2 regions of the Oceanobacillus timonensis genome follow, and region 1 is predicted to be linked to the other one. Evidence: a T-box and tRNA genes for the amino acid it is inferred to sense, from the RefSeq annotation. Region 1 holds a T-box; the other holds one or more tRNA genes.
The links. The T-box of region 1 lies ahead of leuS (leucine--tRNA ligase). A T-box ahead of a tRNA ligase gene usually reads a tRNA of that ligase, here a tRNA-Leu.
Positions count from the first base shown of each region.

Region 2: it encodes a tRNA-Leu, which carries the amino acid that the T-box ahead of leuS (leucine--tRNA ligase) is inferred to sense. The anticodon was not compared.

Region 1 covers NZ_LT800497.1:3,185,876-3,196,826, reverse strand. Annotated here, with positions in the region: gene metK (methionine adenosyltransferase) at 1-167, shown strand, start outside; gene B7E05_RS15610 (gamma carbonic anhydrase) at 216-743, opposite strand; gene B7E05_RS15605 (hypothetical protein) at 1,239-1,628, shown strand; gene mnmM (tRNA 5-(aminomethyl)-2-thiouridylate-methyltransferase MnmM) at 1,656-2,222, opposite strand; T-box leader at 2,439-2,658, shown strand; gene leuS (leucine--tRNA ligase) at 2,768-5,182, shown strand; gene B7E05_RS15590 (hypothetical protein) at 5,333-6,097, opposite strand; gene B7E05_RS15585 (rhodanese-like domain-containing protein) at 6,218-6,526, shown strand; rRNA gene B7E05_RS15580 (16S ribosomal RNA) at 7,108-8,672, shown strand; rRNA gene B7E05_RS15575 (23S ribosomal RNA) at 8,963-10,951, shown strand, end outside.
Region 2 covers NZ_LT800497.1:1,762,904-1,773,854, reverse strand. Annotated here, with positions in the region: gene B7E05_RS08625 (dicarboxylate/amino acid:cation symporter) at 1-744, shown strand, start outside; gene B7E05_RS08620 (hypothetical protein) at 839-1,738, opposite strand; gene B7E05_RS22405 (hypothetical protein) at 2,551-2,691, shown strand; gene B7E05_RS22400 (helix-turn-helix domain-containing protein) at 2,706-2,873, shown strand; gene B7E05_RS08610 (nuclear transport factor 2-like protein) at 3,037-3,441, shown strand; tRNA gene B7E05_RS08605 (tRNA-Leu) at 3,815-3,896, opposite strand; tRNA gene B7E05_RS08600 (tRNA-Cys) at 3,904-3,977, opposite strand; tRNA gene B7E05_RS08595 (tRNA-Gly) at 3,986-4,060, opposite strand; tRNA gene B7E05_RS08590 (tRNA-Gln) at 4,065-4,139, opposite strand; tRNA gene B7E05_RS08585 (tRNA-His) at 4,180-4,252, opposite strand; tRNA gene B7E05_RS08580 (tRNA-Trp) at 4,258-4,331, opposite strand; tRNA gene B7E05_RS08575 (tRNA-Tyr) at 4,347-4,432, opposite strand; tRNA gene B7E05_RS08570 (tRNA-Phe) at 4,448-4,523, opposite strand; tRNA gene B7E05_RS08565 (tRNA-Asp) at 4,546-4,622, opposite strand; tRNA gene B7E05_RS08560 (tRNA-Met) at 4,627-4,703, opposite strand; tRNA gene B7E05_RS08555 (tRNA-Val) at 4,726-4,801, opposite strand; tRNA gene B7E05_RS08550 (tRNA-Glu) at 4,832-4,906, opposite strand; tRNA gene B7E05_RS08545 (tRNA-Ser) at 4,923-5,014, opposite strand; tRNA gene B7E05_RS08540 (tRNA-Asn) at 5,018-5,092, opposite strand; rRNA gene rrf (5S ribosomal RNA) at 5,160-5,275, opposite strand; rRNA gene B7E05_RS08530 (23S ribosomal RNA) at 5,406-8,327, opposite strand; rRNA gene B7E05_RS08525 (16S ribosomal RNA) at 8,517-10,081, opposite strand.

The DNA of each region.
Region 1 (10,951 bases):
GGGAGTTATTTGATTTACGTCCGGCTGGAATTATCCTGATGCTTGATTTAAGAAGACCTATTTTCCAAAATACAGCTGCTTACGGTCATTTTGGACGCACGGATATTACATTTCCATGGGAAAAAACAGATAAAGTGGAAGAACTAAAAGCACTAACTGCACAATAAGAAAAACGTCAGGTATCTCTGTAGATGTCTGACGTTTTTCTTATCGTGTTATTTATCCATTCCCATTGTTGTTTCCTTTAAATAATATTGCCCTTTGTCCACATAGGATGTACGGATGCGTTCCATTTCCTGAAAATCCTTATCTGTCAATTCACGTACTACTTTAGCCGGTCTCCCCATAACCAATGTTCTCGGCGGTACTTTCTTCCCTGGAGGTACAAGGCTGCCGGCGCCGACAAAGGCATGCTCTCCGACTTCTGCACCATCTAAGATAATAGAACCCATGCCAATAAGTGCGTGATGACGTATGGTTGCGGAATGCAGCGTGACCTGATGTCCGACGGTTACATCATCTTCAAGGATTAACGGCATATCAGGGCTTTGATGTAACATGGAAAGGTCCTGTACATTGGTGCGTTTGCCGATTTTTGTAGGAGCAACATCGCCGCGTATCACTGTGTGAAACCAGATACTTGCTTCTTCTTCAATCGTTACATCCCCGTTAATAACAGCATTTTTAGCAATGAATGCAGAAGCAGAAATGGATGGGGTATTTCCTTTATAAGGTTCAATCATTCCGTATTCCTCCAATAAAGTTGTAATAATTAAAGTATAGCAAAGGAAGCAGAATTCGAAAAGACGGATACGTACTAGATGATTTCATTCTGGTTTAGAGCAGCGATATTAAAAAAAGTTGTTATTCCCTAGGCAATTATTCTAACTCGTCTTTCAAGGTGAATAATAAGTTTGAATGTATATTTATTTCTTTTTAACCTCTACAGGTGTACATCTTTTTATGGTAGAATAAATAAGCTAGTTGCTTCCTGATAGCAAAATATAAATAGATACATGCTATTTGAAGTGATTCTATATTCTTAAATGAAGTAGGAGGAGTAACAGTTGTTCCAGTCATTTCTGGAATAAGCAGTGGTATAAATCTGTTTTAATAGATGGATGATGAACCCACCTATACATACAAGCGAACTTTTATATAGAGAGCATGTTAAAAAAATGAAGTTTTGCATGTAATGAAGAAAACTGATTTATCGTTAAAAATGGGGTTGTACTTTTATGTTGATTCAAATGGTAATAGGGATTTTATTTTTTATCGGTGTCTATATACTGATAAGTGATGAGCAAAAATGGCTGCGTCTGACAACGTTTGGTTATTTTGTGCTTCTAACCATTATTTTTGTGACTGGATATATGAATCAGTTGAATGATTTGCAAAGTCCAGAACTGGGCGATCTTTCTGCACTGCGTCAATGGGTTTATGTATTTGGCTACTTCTATTCGGTTCCACTCATGATTGTATCAGCGTATATTTGGGTTCCTTATCCAAAAAAATATAAGACATTACGATCCCGCGTACTCATGATTTCACTTATTATATTTGTTATCATGACAGCCGGGCATTTCCTGAATTTATTTTTTCGGTTATTATTCTTGGGGATTACGTAACAAATATAAGAAACGTCCTGTCCAAATTCAGGAACGTTTCTTTTTTTCGATGGCAATTAAAAATGGAGCCTGGTTTTGCTGATTGATAAATTGGTACCTGAGCACCTGGTATTCTTTTTGATCCAATTGTGACGTGTAAGCAAGAATCGCTTCTTTTTCTTCCTCGCCTCCCGGATGACCATAATAAATGACTAAGATCAGCCGTCCGTTTGGTTTTAGTTTTTCTAATATAGCCTGGATAGCAGTTATAGTGGAAGGGGCTTTGGTGATAATAGACTTATCACTTTGAGGTAAATAACCGAGATTGAAAATAGCTCCGCCCAAAATAACTTCTTTCATATAGGTAGATATCTTTTCGTGGCTGTCCTGAATCAGGGATACATTGTGACAGTCATTTTCCTGTAATTTCTCGTTTGTTTTTTGGATAGCTTGCGCTTGGATATCAAATCCATACACTTTCCCAGAGTTGCCTACAGCCTGGCTCAAAAATAATGTGTCATGCCCATTCCCGCAGGTGGCGTCAATGGCAATATCTCCTTCTTGAAGGCTCTCCTTTAATAGAGAGTGCGCACAAGTTAAAACGTTTAGTAACATGTTGTTGTCTCCTTATGTATGATATTGAAAAATGTATTTCTAATTATAACAAGAAAAACACGCTCATGTTTACTACGGATGATAGGATGGTATGAAATTTTCTCTAATATCCTGTTTCCAATTGAAAAAATATGTGTATACTAAGGGTAGGATTCATTTAGGTCAACTTGACAGGGTATGTTTATTTCATTATAATTCCAATATCTATGATAAAATGAAAAAACGATGAAAAAGGAATAGTAATAGGTTGTGTCAGTTTTAGAGAAGCAGTGGGTGGTGTGAACTGCTACTGATAGGCGTATGAACTCACCTTTTTAGGTTGCGGCAATGAAAAAGTAGTTGCTGCCGTTTCATCCACGTTATCGATGTCAAGCGAACGCTTTAAGCGTTAATTTGGGTGGTACCGCGGGAATAATCACAGCTTCTCGTCCCTTTCTTGGGATGAGTGGCTTTTTTTATACCTGTTTTTAGTAATTTTAGGATATAAATGTTAATTTCATCTAGAGATGGAATGATACAAGAGTGTTGAAGGAGGAAGAAAGACGATGAGTTTTCCACATCAGGAAATCGAGAAAAAATGGCAAAAGTATTGGGATCATAATCACACATTTAAAACAAATACATTTTCCAATAAAGAAAAATTTTATGCGCTGGATATGTTTCCTTATCCGTCCGGTCAAGGTTTGCATGTTGGACATCCGGAAGGTTATACAGCGACAGATATTTTAGCGAGAATGAAAAGAATGCAAGGATATGAGGTCATGCATCCAATGGGCTGGGATGCTTTTGGGCTCCCGGCGGAGCAATATGCTATTGATACAGGGAATAGTCCCAAGGAATTTACAGAAGCAAATATCCAAATCTTTAAAAGGCAGATTAAAGAGCTCGGTTTTTCTTATGATTGGGATAGAGAAGTAAACACTACAGATCCTGATTACTATAAGTGGACACAATGGATTTTTAAAAAACTGTATGAAAATGATTTGGCTTATATGGATGAAGTGGCTGTTAACTGGTGTCCAGCTCTCGGAACCGTTTTGGCAAATGAAGAAGTCATTGATGGAAAAAGTGAACGCGGCGGACATCCGGTTGTTCGTAAACCGATGAAACAATGGATGCTTAAAATAACAGCATACGCTGATCGGCTGCTTTCTGATTTGGAAGATCTGGATTGGCCGGAGAGCTTAAAAGAAATGCAACGTAATTGGATTGGACGTTCGGAAGGTGCTGAGGTGACTTTTTCCATTGAAGGACATGAGGAAACATTCACCGTATTTACAACACGTCCAGATACTTTGTTCGGGGCAACGTATGCCGTGATGGCGCCAGAACATGAATTTGTGGAAAAGATTACAACGGCAGAGCAAAAAGCAGCTGTGGAAAAATATTTGCATGAAATACAAACAAAATCAGATTTAGAGCGTACTGACCTTGCTAAAGAAAAAACAGGCGTATTTACAGGAGCTTATGCGATCAACCCTGCTAATGGTGAAAAAATGCCAATTTGGGTAGCGGACTATGTATTGATGAGCTATGGAAGCGGAGCAATCATGGCCGTACCTGCCCACGATGAGCGTGACTATGAATTTGCCAGCGTATTTGAACTGCCAATTAAAGAAGTTGTCGCTGGCGGGAATATAGAAGAGGAAGCTTATGTAGGAGACGGTCCGCACGTTAATTCGGAATTCCTGAATGGTCTGGATCAGGATGAAGCTATTTCGAAAATGATTGCATGGCTGGAAGAAAACAAAAAAGGCACAAAGAAAATTACGTACCGTTTGCGTGACTGGCTTTTTGCAAGACAGCGCTATTGGGGAGAACCGATTCCGATTATTCACTGGGAAGACGGCAGCATGTCAACTGTTCCGGAAGAAGAGCTTCCACTGGAACTTCCGGAAATGACAGAGATTAAACCATCTGGAACAGGAGAATCTCCGCTTGCTAACAACGAAGCATGGGTAAGTGTGGTCGATCTGGAAACAGGAATGAAAGGCCGAAGAGAAACGAATACGATGCCGCAATGGGCCGGCAGCTGCTGGTACTTCCTGCGTTATGTGGATCCGCATAATGCGGAACAGCTTGCTGATCCGGAAGCATTGAAAGAATGGTTCCCGATTGACATTTATATCGGAGGAGCAGAACACGCTGTGCTTCATCTGCTGTATGCACGCTTCTGGCATAAATTCCTTTATGATATCGGTGTGGTTTCTACAAAAGAACCTTTCCAGAGATTATATAACCAAGGAATGATTCTTGGAGAAGGTAACGAGAAGATGAGTAAATCAAAAGGAAATGTGGTTAATCCGGATGATATTATTTCTTCTCATGGTGCAGATACATTGCGTTTGTATGAAATGTTCATGGGGCCGCTGGATGCTTCTGTCGCCTGGTCCACAAACGGTTTGGACGGCTCCCGTCGTTTCTTAGATCGTGTTTGGAGATTGTATATGAATGATGATCAATCATTAACAGACCGAATTACAGATGATGCGGCAACAGAGTTGGATAAAGTGTACCATGAAACAGTCAAGAAGGTGACAGAGGACTTTGAGAATCTTCATTTTAATACAGGTATCTCCCAAATGATGGTATTTGTAAATGAATGTTATAAAGTAGATTCGATTCCTAAAAATTATGCGGAAGGTTTTGTGAAGCTTCTTTCTCCAGTTGCGCCACATATGTGTGAAGAAATCTGGCAAAAGCTTGGCAAGGAGGATTCCATCAGTTTAGCAGGCTGGCCAGCCTATGACGAATCGAAACTTGTGCAAGAAGAAGTTGAGGTTGTATTGCAGGTGATGGGGAAAGTTCGCGCAAAACTGAGTGTTCCTGTAGGTACAGAAAAAGAGGAACTTGAAAAAATGGCTTTAAATGAAGAAAGTGTAAAAAAATGGGTAGAAGGGAAAACGATCCGAAAAGTGATTGTTGTTCCAGACAAACTGGTTAATGTTGTAGCTAATTAATACTGTTCATGAATGGCGCGGAACGCAAGAAAGCGCGGTGCTGCTGCGTGAACGCCTCTTTGCTTAAGTGAGAAAACCGGACTTATCCATGTTCTATCAGTAGAACGGGATTTAGTCCGGTTTCTTTTCGTTTTTATATAATAGCTCGTTTTAGCTGGAAGGTTCCTCTTCACGAGGGAGATCGGTTTGTAATGTCGTATCCAGAAGAATCCATTTGTCCTTCTTATCATAAACCCATACCGATTCCACCGTTCCAATTTGATCAGCATGGTATGCGCCGCTGATTTGTTGAAAGCTTTTCAGACCTTCCTGTTGTTCACTTTCTATTTCCGTAACTTCGAAAAAAGCAACTGGATCAATCATAAGCGTAGTCGGTTCCAAAAGTTTTCCCTGATCATCATATAATTTTAAGCGAATATATTCTTCTTTTTGTCCGGAGACATCTAAAATGATGGGGTCTTCCTTTGGCAGCAACTGTACAGATACTTTGAAATGATCCATGAACTCTCCTTTTACCGGCTGTTCTGTTGGCAGCGGCAGTTCGATAAAATCATCTTTTTCCCATTGATTTAACTGCGAAGTATACAACCCGCCGCTTCCGCCTGTTGGACTCTGATATAGAATATCCGCTACGCCGTTATGTGTTAAATCAGCAAATTGTAATTCTGGATCGTATCCTCCACCATAGTTAATTTGCCATGTTTTATCAGAGGTAGGACTTGAAATATCAACCCAAATGTCCTGATAGTACACACCATCCGGAGCAAATAATTTTCCTTTCAGCTCTAATAACTCTTTCTCCCCATCTCCAGTGACATCTTCTTCATAGGTTTGGATAAGGTGCGCATCACTTTGCGCTGTTGTTTCTGCCGGAGCGAAGAAAAGCGTCAATAATAATAAACTGATATAAGTCATTGCATCACCTCCTATTCGTAAAGGGATTTATTTTGCCTTAGTTTAAACAAACAATTTGAAACCTATGCATTCTCCATTTATTATGATAAGAAAGAATGAAATAAAAGGAGTTGAGAGGGAATGGAAGATATGAAGAAATATTCCCCGAAAGAAGTAGATTCTATAAAAGAAAAGGATCATATTCAGCTGATTGATGTCAGAGAAGATGAAGAAGTTGCTCAAGGAATGATTGAAAATGCACTGCATATTCCTTTAGGAGAAATACAAGACGCTTATACGGATTTAGATAAGGATAAAGAATATATTATGATTTGCCGCTCCGGAAGAAGAAGCTACAATGCAGCAGCCTTTTTACAGGAACAAGGGTTTAACGTAGCGAATATGAGCGGCGGTATGCTGGAATGGCCAGGAGAAATTATTATTAAATAGCACATTCATGAAAAGTTTTTGTGATGAAAGCAAACGGAATTAGTAATAAAAAGATATTCCACCGGAGAATAAACAATCCGGCGGAATATCTTTTTGCTTGTCAGGGTAGTCTTTCATTTTTCAAATGCTTTTCGTTCACTTGTATATTGGTATTCTCTATATAAAATTCGACATAGCAGAAGAGTGAATAATACAGGCATAACAATACTGCTGGCAGGTAATTTCAGTGACTGTTTTGTCATCTATAGAACAGGGGACAAAGTGTGAAATGCCGGTTCAGACTATTTCTTAATGAAGTAAAAAGAAATTTGCCGAATAGATGTTGACTTAATTTGTCGGTAATGCTATAATGAATATCCAATATCGAGTTGAGGCTTTTAAAAAAATTAATGAATAAAAAAGTTATTGACGAGATATTGGTTATGTGGTATATTAATAAAGTCGCTTTTTTTAAGGCGATGTTATACAAATTGCTCTTTGAAAACTGAACAAAACAACCAGTACGAAAGAAGAAAGACAACCTCGTTTTTCTTAAAAAATAAGTCAGAAGTTGACTTCTGAAAGCTAACGTTTCAAACACTTTTATGGAGAGTTTGATCTTGGCTCAGGACGAACGCTGGCGGCGTGCCTAATACATGCAAGTCGAGCGCGGGAAGCGAACGGAACTCTTCGGAGGGAAGTTCGTGGAACGAGCGGCGGACGGGTGAGTAACACGTAGGCAACCTGCCTGTAAGACTGGGATAACTCGCGGAAACGCGAGCTAATACCGGATAACACTTCCCATCACCTGATGAGGAGTTAAAAGACGGCTTTTGCTGTCACTTACAGATGGGCCTGCGGCGCATTAGCTAGTTGGTAAGGTAATGGCTTACCAAGGCGACGATGCGTAGCCGACCTGAGAGGGTGATCGGCCACACTGGGACTGAGACACGGCCCAGACTCCTACGGGAGGCAGCAGTAGGGAATCTTCCGCAATGGACGAAAGTCTGACGGAGCAACGCCGCGTGAGTGATGAAGGTTTTCGGATCGTAAAACTCTGTTGTCGGGGAAGAACAAGTACGATAGTAACTGATCGTACCTTGACGGTACCCGACCAGAAAGCCACGGCTAACTACGTGCCAGCAGCCGCGGTAATACGTAGGTGGCAAGCGTTGTCCGGAATTATTGGGCGTAAAGCGCTCGCAGGCGGTTTTTTAAGTCTGATGTGAAATCTTGCAGCTCAACTGCAAACGTGCATTGGAAACTGGAGGACTTGAGTGCAGAAGAGGAGAGTGGAATTCCACGTGTAGCGGTGAAATGCGTAGAGATGTGGAGGAACACCAGTGGCGAAGGCGACTCTCTGGTCTGTAACTGACGCTGAGGAGCGAAAGCGTGGGGAGCGAACAGGATTAGATACCCTGGTAGTCCACGCCGTAAACGATGAGTGCTAGGTGTTAGGGGGTTTCCGCCCCTTAGTGCTGAAGTTAACGCATTAAGCACTCCGCCTGGGGAGTACGGCCGCAAGGCTGAAACTCAAAAGAATTGACGGGGACCCGCACAAGCGGTGGAGCATGTGGTTTAATTCGAAGCAACGCGAAGAACCTTACCAGGTCTTGACATCCTTTGACCGCTCTAGAGATAGAGTTTTCCCTTCGGGGACAAAGTGACAGGTGGTGCATGGTTGTCGTCAGCTCGTGTCGTGAGATGTTGGGTTAAGTCCCGCAACGAGCGCAACCCTTAATCTTAGTTGCCAGCATTTAGTTGGGCACTCTAAGGTGACTGCCGGTGACAAACCGGAGGAAGGTGGGGATGACGTCAAATCATCATGCCCCTTATGACCTGGGCTACACACGTGCTACAATGGACGGAACAAAGGGAAGCGAAGCGGTGACGTTTTAGCAAATCCCAGAAAACCGTTCTCAGTTCGGATTGCAGGCTGCAACTCGCCTGCATGAAGCCGGAATCGCTAGTAATCGCGGATCAGCATGCCGCGGTGAATACGTTCCCGGGTCTTGTACACACCGCCCGTCACACCACGAGAGTTCGTAACACCCGAAGTCGGTGGGGTAACCTTTTTAGGAGCCAGCCGCCGAAGGTGGGACGAATGATTGGGGTGAAGTCGTAACAAGGTAGCCGTATCGGAAGGTGCGGCTGGATCACCTCCTTTCTAAGGATATATTACGGAATTTTGTACTGTGTTGTTTGGTTCAGTTTTGAGAGAGCAATCTCTCAAAAGGAACTTCTGTTAAAACCGTCACATCCGTGGGACTGCGATTACTCGCCCCATCGAAGACATTTGTGACAATACAGAAGTCACCACATCCGTGTGGAAGTTTGTACCTTGAAAACTAAATAAGAGTAACAACGACATCAAACTTTAGAAATAAGGCAAAAAGCTATGGATATAGCAACACAAATGATTACATTCCGTAATCAGCCATCTTATTCAAAAACTTTAGTTAAGTGAATAAGGGCGCACGGTGGATGCCTTGGCACTAGGAGCCGATGAAGGACGGGACTAACACCGATATGCCTCGGGGAGTTGTAAGTAAATGTTATTATCCGAGGATTTCCGAATGGGGAAACCCACTGTTCGTAATGGAACAGGACATCTATCTGAATACATAGGGTAGGTGAGGCATACCCGGGGAACTGAAACATCTCAGTACCTGGAGGAATAGAAAGAAACATCGATTTCCTGAGTAGCGGCGAGCGAAACGGAAAGAGCCCAAACCAAGGAGCTTGCTTCTTGGGGTTGTAGGACATTCCATTGGAGTTACAAAGAAATGCTTTAGATGAATCGACCTGGAAAGGTCAGCCAAAGAAGGTAACAGCCCTGTAATCGAAAAAGCGTTTCCTCCGGAGTGTATCCTGAGTACGGCGGAACACGTGGAATTCCGTCGGAATCCGGGAGGACCATCTCCCAAGGCTAAATACTCCCTAGTGACCGATAGTGAACCAGTACCGTGAGGGAAAGGTGAAAAGCACCCCGGGAGGGGAGTGAAATAGAACCTGAAACCGTGTGCCTACAAGTAGTCGAAGCCCGTTTATGGGTGACGGCGTACCTTTTGTAGAATGGACCGGCGAGTTACGATCGTATGCAAGGTTAAGTGGAAGACACGGAGCCGCAGCGAAAGCGAGTCTGAACAGGGCGAGTGAGTATACGGTCGTAGACCCGAAACTGTGTGATCTACCCATGTCCAGGGTGAAGGTCAGGTAACACTGACTGGAGGCCCGAACCCACGTATGTTGAAAAATGCGGGGATGAGGTGTGGGTAGCGGTGAAATTCCAATCGAACACAGAGATAGCTGGTTCTCTCCGAAATAGCTTTAGGGCTAGCCTCAAGCAATAGAGTACTGGAGGTAGAGCACTGATTGGACTAGGGGCCCCTACCGGGTTACCGAATTCAGTCAAACTCCGAATGCCAGTTACTTCCGCTTGGGAGTCAGACTATGGGTGATAAGGTTCATAGTCGAAAGGGAAACAGCCCAGACCGCCAGCTAAGGTCCCTAAGTATACGTTAAGTGGAAAAGGATGTGGCGTTGCACAGACAACCAGGATGTTGGCTTAGAAGCAGCCATCATTGAAAGAGTGCGTAATAGCTCACTGGTCGAGTGACGCTGCGCCGAAAATGTACCGGGGCTAAACGTATCACCGAAGCTGCGGATTGTTCTTACGAACAATGGTAGGAGAGCGTTCAAAGGGCAGAGAAGTCAGACCGTGAGGACTGGTGGAGCGCTTTGAAGTGAGAATGCCGGTATGAGTAGCGAAAAAAGAGTGAGAATCTCTTTCACCGAAAGCCTAAGGTTTCCTGAGGAAGGCTCGTCCTCTCAGGGTTAGTCGGGACCTAAGCCGAGGCCGACAGGCATAGGCGATGGATAACAGGTTGATATTCCTGTACCACCTCATGATTGTTTGAGCAATGGGGGGACGCAGGAGGATAAGGAGTGCGCACCGATGGATGTGCGTCCAAGCATGCGAGGAAGTCAGATAGGCAAATCCGTCTGACACATTTCTGAGCTGTGACGGGGAGGGAAATAAAGTACCGAAGTTCCGGATTTCACACTGCCAAGAAAAGCCTCTAGTTAGATCATAGGTGCCCGTACCGCAAACCGACACAGGTAGGCGAGGAGAGAATCCTAAGGTGAGCGGGAGAACTCTCGTTAAGGAACTCGGCAAAATGACCCCGTAACTTCGGGAGAAGGGGTGCTCAGGCTGAGTCTGAGCCGCAGTGAATAGGCCCAAGCGACTGTTTAGCAAAAACACAGGTCTCTGCGAAGCCGAAAGGCGAAGTATAGGGGCTGACACCTGCCCGGTGCTGGAAGGTTAAGAGGAAGAGTTAGCTTTCGGGCGAAGCTCTGAATCGAAGCCCCAGTAAACGGCGGCCGTAACTATAACGGTCCTAAGGTAGCGAAATTCCTTGTCGGGTAAGTTCCGACCCGCAC
Region 2 (10,951 bases), 1.4 Mb from region 1:
AATCTGCTGAAAGAAGAACAAACACGTCCCTTTTTGAATGTTGTGGAGAGTATGTACGAGATTGTGCAGAAAATACTGCAGCTTGTATTAAAAATTGCTCCATATGGGGTTTTTGCCTTAATTACCTCCGTGGTAGCAACACAGGGGTTTGGTATTATCGGCAATCTGGCTGTCTATATGCTCGGTTTGATTGTAGCAATTATTCTTATGGTCGGTATATATGTTTTGATTTTATTTTTCGCTGGCATAAAACCAAAAAGCTTTTTCCAAGGATTCGGATCCGCTTTTACGCTAGCATTTGGTACAGCCAGTTCCAATGCAGCTTTGCCCCTTGCCTTAAATGGAGCCAAGAGAATCGGTTTGCAAAGTGATTTATCCGGATTTGCCATTCCATTCGGAACAGCTCTAAAAAGGGACGGTGCGGGTATTTTACAAGGATTTAATGCCATCTTTGTTGCACAATTATTTGGCGTCGATCTAACAGCAGGACTTGTAATCGCTGTTTTTTTGAGTGCTTTGCTTGTCTCATTTAGTACTGCAGGAGTACCGGGGGCTGGGATTATTATGATGACCACCGTGCTATCAGCAGCAAATCTTCCTTTAGAAGGAATTGCAATTGTTGCGGGGATTGACCGGGTAACAGAAGGATTCCGCACCCTTTTGAATGTTTTTGGAAATACTGCGAATGCTAGTCTGTTGCAGCAGTGGGAAAATCGTCAGGGCAGTGAATTGCAGGATGAGTGAGAAATAATCGGTCTTTTTGATAATTTTAATAAAATAAGAGTCAAGTAACCCTTTATTGGGAAATATGGTAGATTTATTTGACTCTTACAGCATGTTAAACGGAAACATCAATTTTAGTTGCAGCAATCTTCATCTGCTCTATCAGTCGCTGGCGTAATTTCTCCTCAATGGAAGCATTGCAGCTTTTTAGATAACGAATCATAAAAAACCCATCCGATGCATCTATGCTCAAAATTAATTCATGTTTTAATCCAGTATGATCTTGCATTTTTATTTCAATGATAGAGTAGTATTTCTCCTGTGCCAGAATCTCACTATATTCTAGAGGGTTTCCTTCAATGAAGTCTTTTGTATGCTCTGCAATCGATTCAGCAGCCATCTCTTCAAAGTAATCGAAGGTAAGCTTTTCCGTTGTACGATATTGATAACGTTCTGTTTCGAGATAGTATCCGATAAACTCACTATCACTGTATGTAAGATAAGTGGCTGGCTTAAAATGCTCAAGTTGAATAACATCTATAAACCGCTTCATATTCTCAAAATATTTAGCACCTGAAGGCACAACCGCCTTTTCATCTGGCAATATTCTTCCTTCAGTATCTAAAAAAAGCTCACTATATCTTGCATATCTCATCATCCAAATCGTTTTACCTTCCACCTTAAGCTCTACATAGTAGCTTGATATATTGTTCGGGTTTGTCCCATTGTCATCCTCTTCATTCACACATGTATACATATGCTTCCGTGTATATGTAAAAGTTGCTCCCTCTTCACTCATATCTAATATCTCAAGGTTGAGAACCTCCGATGTAATATTGTAAATTTGAAAATTCATCGAAAGAGAAAAGTGATTTAAAAAGGAGATATCCCGATGGTTCGGATGAAACATTTCTGTCATTCGTTCAATATTCTTGTCCGTATACGTTGTTTCCAATTTCTGCACTATCTCTTTAATTGTTTGCTCACTTATTTTCGGTTTTCTTTTAAAAAACATTTATTATACCTCCAGTAAAACAGTTGAATTAAATACACTGAATAAACCTGAAAAAGAGGAAATCGAAAAAGTGTCCTGAAAATTTGGCATTTTCAAGTTCATCTACATTACAAGCTTAATTATTAAAGGTTATGTTAACTTATAATAGCAATTACTAACACTCGTTCTTTGCAATTTTTATTCCTAATGGTTAAATTCTTTTATTAGCTAAATGAAAACATAATCTCTTGCCCACCCTAGGGAAAAGTTGAATGAGCAGTAAAGATTGTACCGGATATATAAAAAGCTTCCTATACTAGAATGATAATGGCGTTACAAACCAATATTATTCTAACACAGTAAACAGAAATATGAATAGTTCTAGTTTTTCACATACGAAGCCGCTCTGTTTAGTTTATCGAGTATACACGAGTTAGTTAAGTATGAGGTTATATGTATTAGAGTGTATGTGTTGCATTTGTGTTGTGCTTTATATAAACCTATGTTTTTCTATAATATACCTGAAAAACACAAATCATCTTAAAATGTACGAATAGTACTGTTTGTCGGATTCAAGTAAAACCGACAAACACTGATATGACAGGGATATTTTTACTTGTCACCTAAAATTATATTGCCACTTTTTGAGGGAATATAAAAAAGAGCCCCCTGTAAATTAAATTCCTCAATAAAAAGGTATCAATACCATGTTATTCTATTATGCTCCCATTCCTATTGCTAAACTCACTAGTTGACATCAATAATGTTAACTGGTAATCTATAATTGTTAACCAGTTAACAAAAAATCAGATAAACAAAGGGGGGGAAGGTTTGTGGAAAATTCCTCAAAAGAAAAAGCCCTGAAAGCCATTGAACATTTTATTTTGTATCGCGAAAAGAAGATGGCAAAAAGGGATAATCTAACCAAGGATTTATTAGTTGATCATGGTTATACCAAAATAAATGACCTTTAACGCAGTTGCATATTATGGCTCTGATAAACGAATACCCAAATGCATCCAATAACACATTACTTTCTAAGGAGCTAAGTATTTCAAAACCTGCAATTACTAAAGCTATTAATTCCTTAATTGAAGAAGGAATGGTCCTGGCTAAAAAAAGGAGAATGATCAAAAGGCTATTTATTATACTTTAACAAATTCAGGACAGCAACTTGCAGCGATTCATGATCGAATGCATCAAATTGCTAAAAATCGTTATAGCCAATTGTTGGATCAGTTCTCTGATAATGAATTAGAGCTGATTATTAAATTTTTAGAAGCCTGGTCAAATCAATTATAAAAAGAGGAGCAATTATTATGAATAAAGAACAAGCCATTGAATTTTTAAGTAAGATGTATCAAGAAATCATCGTTGATATGAAAATAGAAAAAATTCCTAATTACTTTAGTAAACAATACGTTCAAACAACTGATGGAGTTAGCACAAATATATCTGAATTTACAAGTCATGTCCAAGCATTAAAAGGGATTGTAAAGTCCATATCTTTATCCCCCTTTTATGATGTTCTCTTTGATGATGATAAACAAACGGCAACCCTAAGATATACTGTTACTGCAAATAAAAAGAGTGGCGAAACTGGCGAAATAGAAGTAGTAGCAATATTTGAATTAGACGATGATAAAATTGTCCGTTGCAACGAGCAATCTTGCCCATTAAATCAAAAAGAGGAATTTAAAGACTTAGCAAGTGTCAACTACTAACTTTCATTTAAATACCCAATGATGTAAAAACAACATTGGGTGTTTAAATTTATATAAAAAGTAATTATAACGCTAATCTTAACGGATTGGCTTTTTATTACCCAATCGGTGAAAATATCGGCAGTAATATGCCTAAGCTTCGTTACATACTCTTGCTCTAATAAGCCGTTACGTACTGCTCCCAAACTATTCCGATAATAATTCCGGACTATCTGCGATAAATGTTCGCCTTTTACCCATCGCCTAAAATCCGCTTTGCGTTTTAGTTTAGTCGTGCGAACCGTGGCCAAAATAGTGCGCATGGTAAACGTATCTGTACGAAAAAAACCCCGCTAAAGCTGTGTCATAACAGCTTTTAACGAGGTTTTTCTGATACCGGTGGTCGGGTTCGAACCGACACTCCTTGCGGAACACGATTTTGAGTCGTGCGCGTCTGCCAATTCCGCCACACCGGCATGTTCTTGGAGGCGGTAACCGGATTTGAACCGGTGATAAAGGTTTTGCAGACCTCTGCCTTACCACTTGGCTATACCGCCATTTCTTTTGGAGCGGAAGACGGGATTCGAACCCGCGACCCCCACCTTGGCAAGGTGGTGTTCTACCACTGAACTACTTCCGCAGAATGGCTGGGCCACCAGGATTCGAACCTGGGGTACACGGGATCAAAACCCGATGCCTTACCGCTTGGCTATGGCCCAATGATTAATTTATATAACTTATGTATTAAAATAAAAAAGGGGCGACCGGTGGGGATCGAACCCACGAGTGCCGGAGCCACAATCCGGTGCGTTAACCACTTCGCCACGACCGCCATATTGGCAGGGGTAGTAGGAATCGAACCCACATCAAAGGTTTTGGAGACCTTCGTTTTACCATTAAACTATACCCCTATGAAATTTAATAAATGGTGGAGGGAGTAGGACTCGAACCTACGAACCCGATGGGAGCGGATTTACAGTCCGCCGCGTTTGGCCAACTTCGCTATCCCTCCACTTTTTTGAAAAGATGGTGGCTCGGGACGGAATCGAACCGCCGACACAAGGATTTTCAGTCCTCTGCTCTACCGACTGAGCTACCAAGCCATAAGCTGTTTTAAACCTTTAATGGCGGTCCGGACGGGACTCGAACCCGCGACCTCCTGCGTGACAGGCAGGCATTCTAACCAGCTGAACTACCGGACCATTTTGGTTGCGGGGGCAGGATTTGAACCTGCGACCTCTGGGTTATGAGCCCAACGAGCTGCCAGACTGCTCCACCCCGCGATATAAATGTATAAATCTTACATGGTGGAGGATGCAGGGCTCGAACCTGCGACCCCCTGCTTGTAAGGCAGGTGCTCTCCCAGCTGAGCTAATCCTCCGAAGTACAAATGCGTCAATAAAAATAAAATTGGTGACCCGTACGGGATTCGAACCCGTGTTACCGCCGTGAAAGGGCGGTGTCTTAACCACTTGACCAACGGGCCATTAAAAAGGTTTTAATGGCGGAGAGCGAGGGATTCGAACCCTCGAAGCCGCGATAGCGGCTTACACGATTTCCAATCGTGCTCCTTCGGCCTCTCGGACAGCTCTCCAAATGGCTCCACAGGTAGGATTCGAACCTACGACCGATCGGTTAACAGCCGATAGCTCTACCACTGAGCTACTGTGGAATAATCCATAACAATAAAGAAAGAAGTATTTCGCTTGTCCTTAAGGACTTAGTCAGAGAATACTCTAGCCTGGCAACGTCCTACTCTCGCAGGGGGAAGCCCCCAACTACCATCGGCGCTGAAGAACTTAACTTCTGTGTTCGGCATGAGAACAGGTGTGACCTCTTCGCTATCGCCGCCAGACAAGGATTTAAAAAATCAGCAACAATCAATATTATAATCGTTTTTGAGAAAAAATCAAGTACTAATTTTAAAAAATATGTATGATTTTATACCTCAAAAACTAAATAAGAGTAACGTGACAAACAAAAACTTAGATAAGTCCTCAATCGATTAGTATCCGTCAGCTGCACGTGTCGCCACGCTTCCACCTCGGACCTATCAACCTCATCGTCTTTGAGGGATTTTACTCACTTGAAGTGATGGGAAGTTTCATCTTGAGGGGGGCTTCATGCTTAGATGCTTTCAGCACTTATCCTTACCACACGTAGCTACCCAGCTATGCTCCTGGCGGAACAACTGGTACACCAGCGGTGTGTCCATCCCGGTCCTCTCGTACTAAGGACAGCTCCTCTCAAACTTCCGACGCCCACGACGGATAGGGACCGAACTGTCTCACGACGTTCTGAACCCAGCTCGCGTACCGCTTTAATGGGCGAACAGCCCAACCCTTGGGACCGACTACAGCCCCAGGATGCGATGAGCCGACATCGAGGTGCCAAACCTCCCCGTCGATGTGAACTCTTGGGGGAGATAAGCCTGTTATCCCCGGGGTAGCTTTTATCCGTTGAGCGATGGCCCTTCCATGCGGAACCACCGGATCACTAAGCCCGACTTTCGTCCCTGCTCGACTTGTAGGTCTCGCAGTCAAGCTCCCTTCTGCCTTTACACTCTTCGAATGATTTCCAACCATTCTGAGGGAACCTTTGGGCGCCTCCGTTACCTTTTAGGAGGCGACCGCCCCAGTCAAACTGCCCGCCTGACACTGTCTCCGAACCGGATCACGGTCCTGGGTTAGAATGGTCATACAGTTAGGGTGGTATCCCACGGATGCCTCCACGTAAGCTAGCGCTCACGTTTCAAAGGCTCCCACCTATCCTGTACAAACTGCACAAACATTCCATATCAGGCTACAGTAAAGCTCCACGGGGTCTTTCCGTCCTGTCGCGGGTAATGCGCATCTTCACGCATAGTATAATTTCACCGGGTCTCTCGTTGAGACAGTGCCCAAGTCGTTGCACCTTTCGTGCGGGTCGGAACTTACCCGACAAGGAATTTCGCTACCTTAGGACCGTTATAGTTACGGCCGCCGTTTACTGGGGCTTCGATTCAGAGCTTCGCCCGAAAGCTAACTCTTCCTCTTAACCTTCCAGCACCGGGCAGGTGTCAGCCCCTATACTTCGCCTTTCGGCTTCGCAGAGACCTGTGTTTTTGCTAAACAGTCGCTTGGGCCTATTCACTGCGGCTCAGACTCAGCCTGAGCACCCCTTCTCCCGAAGTTACGGGGTCATTTTGCCGAGTTCCTTAACGAGAGTTCTCCCGCTCACCTTAGGATTCTCTCCTCGCCTACCTGTGTCGGTTTGCGGTACGGGCACCTATGATCTAACTAGAGGCTTTTCTTGGCAGTGTGAAATCCGGAACTTCGGTACTTCATTTCCCTCCCCGTCACAGCTCAGAAATATGTCAGACGGATTTGCCTATCTGACTTCCTCGCATGCTTGGACGCACATCCATCGGTGCGCACTCCTTATCCTCCTGCGTCCCCCCATTGCTCGAACAATCATGAGGTGGTACAGGAATATCAACCTGTTATCCATCGCCTACGCCTGTCGGCCTCGGCTTAGGTCCCGACTAACCCTGAGAGGACGAGCCTTCCTCAGGAAACCTTAGGCTTTCGGTGAAAGAGATTCTCACTCTTTTTTCGCTACTCATACCGGCATTCTCACTTCAAAGCGCTCCACCAGTCCTCACGGTCTGACTTCTCTGCCCTTTGAACGCTCTCCTACCATTGTTCGTAAGAACAATCCGCAGCTTCGGTGATACGTTTAGCCCCGGTACATTTTCGGCGCAGCGTCACTCGACCAGTGAGCTATTACGCACTCTTTCAATGATGGCTGCTTCTAAGCCAACATCCTGGTTGTCTGTGCAACGCCACATCCTTTTCCACTTAACGTATACTTAGGGACCTTAGCTGGCGGTCTGGGCTGTTTCCCTTTCGACTATGAACCTTATCACCCATAGTCTGACTCCCAAGCGGAAGTAACTGGCATTCGGAGTTTGACTGAATTCGGTAACCCGGTAGGGGCCCCTAGTCCAATCAGTGCTCTACCTCCAGTACTCTATTGCTTGAGGCTAGCCCTAAAGCTATTTCGGAGAGAACCAGCTATCTCTGTGTTCGATTGGAATTTCACCGCTACCCACACCTCATCCCCGCATTTTTCAACATACGTGGGTTCGGGCCTCCAGTCAGTGTTACCTGACCTTCACCCTGGACATGGGTAGATCACACAGTTTCGGGTCTACGACCGTATACTCACTCGCCCTATTCAGACTCGCTTTCGCTGCGGCTCCGTGTCTTCCACTTAACCTTGCATACGATCGTAACTCGCCGGTCCATTCTACAAAAGGTACGCCGTCACCCATAAACGGGCTTCGACTACTTGTAGGCACACGGTTTCAGGTTCTATTTCACTCCCCTCCCGGGGTGCTTTTCACCTTTCCCTCACGGTACTGGTTCACTATCGGTCACTAGGGAGTATTTAGCCTTGGGAGATGGTCCTCCCGGATTCCGACGGAATTCCACGTGTTCCGCCGTACTCAGGATACACTCCGGAGGAAACGCTTTTTCGATTACAGGGCTGTTACCTTCTTTGGCTGACCTTTCCAGGTCGATTCATCTAAAGCATTTCTTTGTAACTCCAATGGAATGTCCTACAACCCCAAGAAGCAAGCTCCTTGGTTTGGGCTCTTTCCGTTTCGCTCGCCGCTACTCAGGAAATCGATGTTTCTTTCTATTCCTCCAGGTACTGAGATGTTTCAGTTCCCCGGGTATGCCTCACCTACCCTATGTATTCAGATAGATGTCCTGTTCCATTACGAACAGTGGGTTCCCCCATTCGGAAATCCTCGGATAATAACATTTACTTACAACTCCCCGAGGCATATCGGTGTTAGTCCCGTCCTTCATCGGCTCCTAGTGCCAAGGCATCCACCGTGCGCCCTTATTCACTTAACTAAAGTTTTTGAATAAGATGGCTGATTACGGAAAGTAATCATTTGTGTTGCTATATCCATAGCTTTTTGCCTTATTTCTAAAGTTTGATGTCGTTGTTACTCTTATTTAGTTTTCAAGGTACAAACGAGAGAATTGCTCTCTCAAAACTGAACCAAACAACCAAGTACGAATTCCGTAATATATCCTTAGAAAGGAGGTGATCCAGCCGCACCTTCCGATACGGCTACCTTGTTACGACTTCACCCCAATCATTCGTCCCACCTTCGGCGGCTGGCTCCTAAAAAGGTTACCCCACCGACTTCGGGTGTTACGAACTCTCGTGGTGTGACGGGCGGTGTGTACAAGACCCGGGAACGTATTCACCGCGGCATGCTGATCCGCGATTACTAGCGATTCCGGCTTCATGCAGGCGAGTTGCAGCCTGCAATCCGAACTGAGAACGGTTTTCTGGGATTTGCTAAAACGTCACCGCTTCGCTTCCCTTTGTTCCGTCCATTGTAGCACGTGTGTAGCCCAGGTCATAAGGGGCATGATGATTTGACGTCATCCCCACCTTCCTCCGGTTTGTCACCGGCAGTCACCTTAGAGTGCCCAACTAAATGCTGGCAACTAAGATTAAGGGTTGCGCTCGTTGCGGGACTTAACCCAACATCTCACGACACGAGCTGACGACAACCATGCACCACCTGTCACTTTGTCCCCGAAGGGAAAACTCTATCTCTAGAGCGGTCAAAGGATGTCAAGACCTGGTAAGGTTCTTCGCGTTGCTTCGAATTAAACCACATGCTCCACCGCTTGTGCGGGTCCCCGTCAATTCTTTTGAGTTTCAGCCTTGCGGCCGTACTCCCCAGGCGGAGTGCTTAATGCGTTAACTTCAGCACTAAGGGGCGGAAACCCCCTAACACCTAGCACTCATCGTTTACGGCGTGGACTACCAGGGTATCTAATCCTGTTCGCTCCCCACGCTTTCGCTCCTCAGCGTCAGTTACAGACCAGAGAGTCGCCTTCGCCACTGGTGTTCCTCCACATCTCTACGCATTTCACCGCTACACGTGGAATTCCACTCTCCTCTTCTGCACTCAAGTCCTCCAGTTTCCAATGCACGTTTGCAGTTGAGCTGCAAGATTTCACATCAGACTTAAAAAACCGCCTGCGAGCGCTTTACGCCCAATAATTCCGGACAACGCTTGCCACCTACGTATTACCGCGGCTGCTGGCACGTAGTTAGCCGTGGCTTTCTGGTCGGGTACCGTCAAGGTACGATCAGTTACTATCGTACTTGTTCTTCCCCGACAACAGAGTTTTACGATCCGAAAACCTTCATCACTCACGCGGCGTTGCTCCGTCAGACTTTCGTCCATTGCGGAAGATTCCCTACTGCTGCCTCCCGTAGGAGTCTGGGCCGTGTCTCAGTCCCAGTGTGGCCGATCACCCTCTCAGGTCGGCTACGCATCGTCGCCTTGGTAAGCCATTACCTTACCAACTAGCTAATGCGCCGCAGGCCCATCTGTAAGTGACAGCAAAAGCCGTCTTTTAACTCCTCATCAGGTGATGGGAAGTGTTATCCGGTATTAGCTCGCGTTTCCGCGAGTTATCCCAGTCTTACAGGCAGGTTGCCTACGTGTTACTCACCCGTCCGCCGCTCGTTCCACGAACTTCCCTCCGAAGAGTTCCGTTCGCTTCCCGCGCTCGACTTGCATGTATTAGGCACGCCGCCAGCGTTCGTCCTGAGCCAAGATCAAACTCTCCATAAAAGTGTTTGAAACGTTAGCTTTCAGAAGTCAACTTCTGACTTATTTTTTAAGAAAAACGAGGTTGTCTTTCTTCTTTCGTACTGGTTGTTTTGTTCAGTTTTCAAAGAGCAATTTGTATGTCTTCGCCTTAATCAGCGACTTTATTAATGTAACATAAAAGCAAGTTTGTTGTCAATAACTTTTTTTATTTTATGTTAGCTGAGCGGTTGCTCAAATCAGCAACGAAACTAACTTTACCATCCTGAAAATAGAAAGTCAACGGTTATTTTAAAATTTATCCCAAACGAATTTACAAATAATGACACTCTGCGCTAAAACAGCAAGCTAACTAAACTGCTTATAAATAGCGAAAACCTTGTCATATCAATAATAGTTATACTTTCACATCATATATTTCAACAGAAAGAAGTGGTTGTTAAAAGTTACTGTTTTTATCTTCGCGTACTGCCCGCCTATTTAATCACCCTATTTGTTTACACTTAAACCCCTGTCCTGATTTGGAGCAACTTATACATTTCATCTATTATTCTGTGCAGCTTCAGCAACATCATCGTTAAATACTTCGTTTCTTTTAGATGGCTTCTCAATAATATATAAATGAACAATAAGATACTGAATGGTGTTATATAACCGCCATAACAGGGCATGGCGGGAAGGAGGTAATAGTAAAGTCTCCTGAAAAACGCTTCACTTCCTACAATTGCTATGTCCAGTCACCTCAACAAAGAGGACCTATCAACAGACGTTAACCTCGACAATGACGCACGGAAACCTGCAGCAAAAGAAATTCGTTTTTCTATCAAGGTCTCTTCACCGGGGTGGTTATAAAGACTGTCATTATTCATTATCCCTTCAAAAAGATCTTGTAAC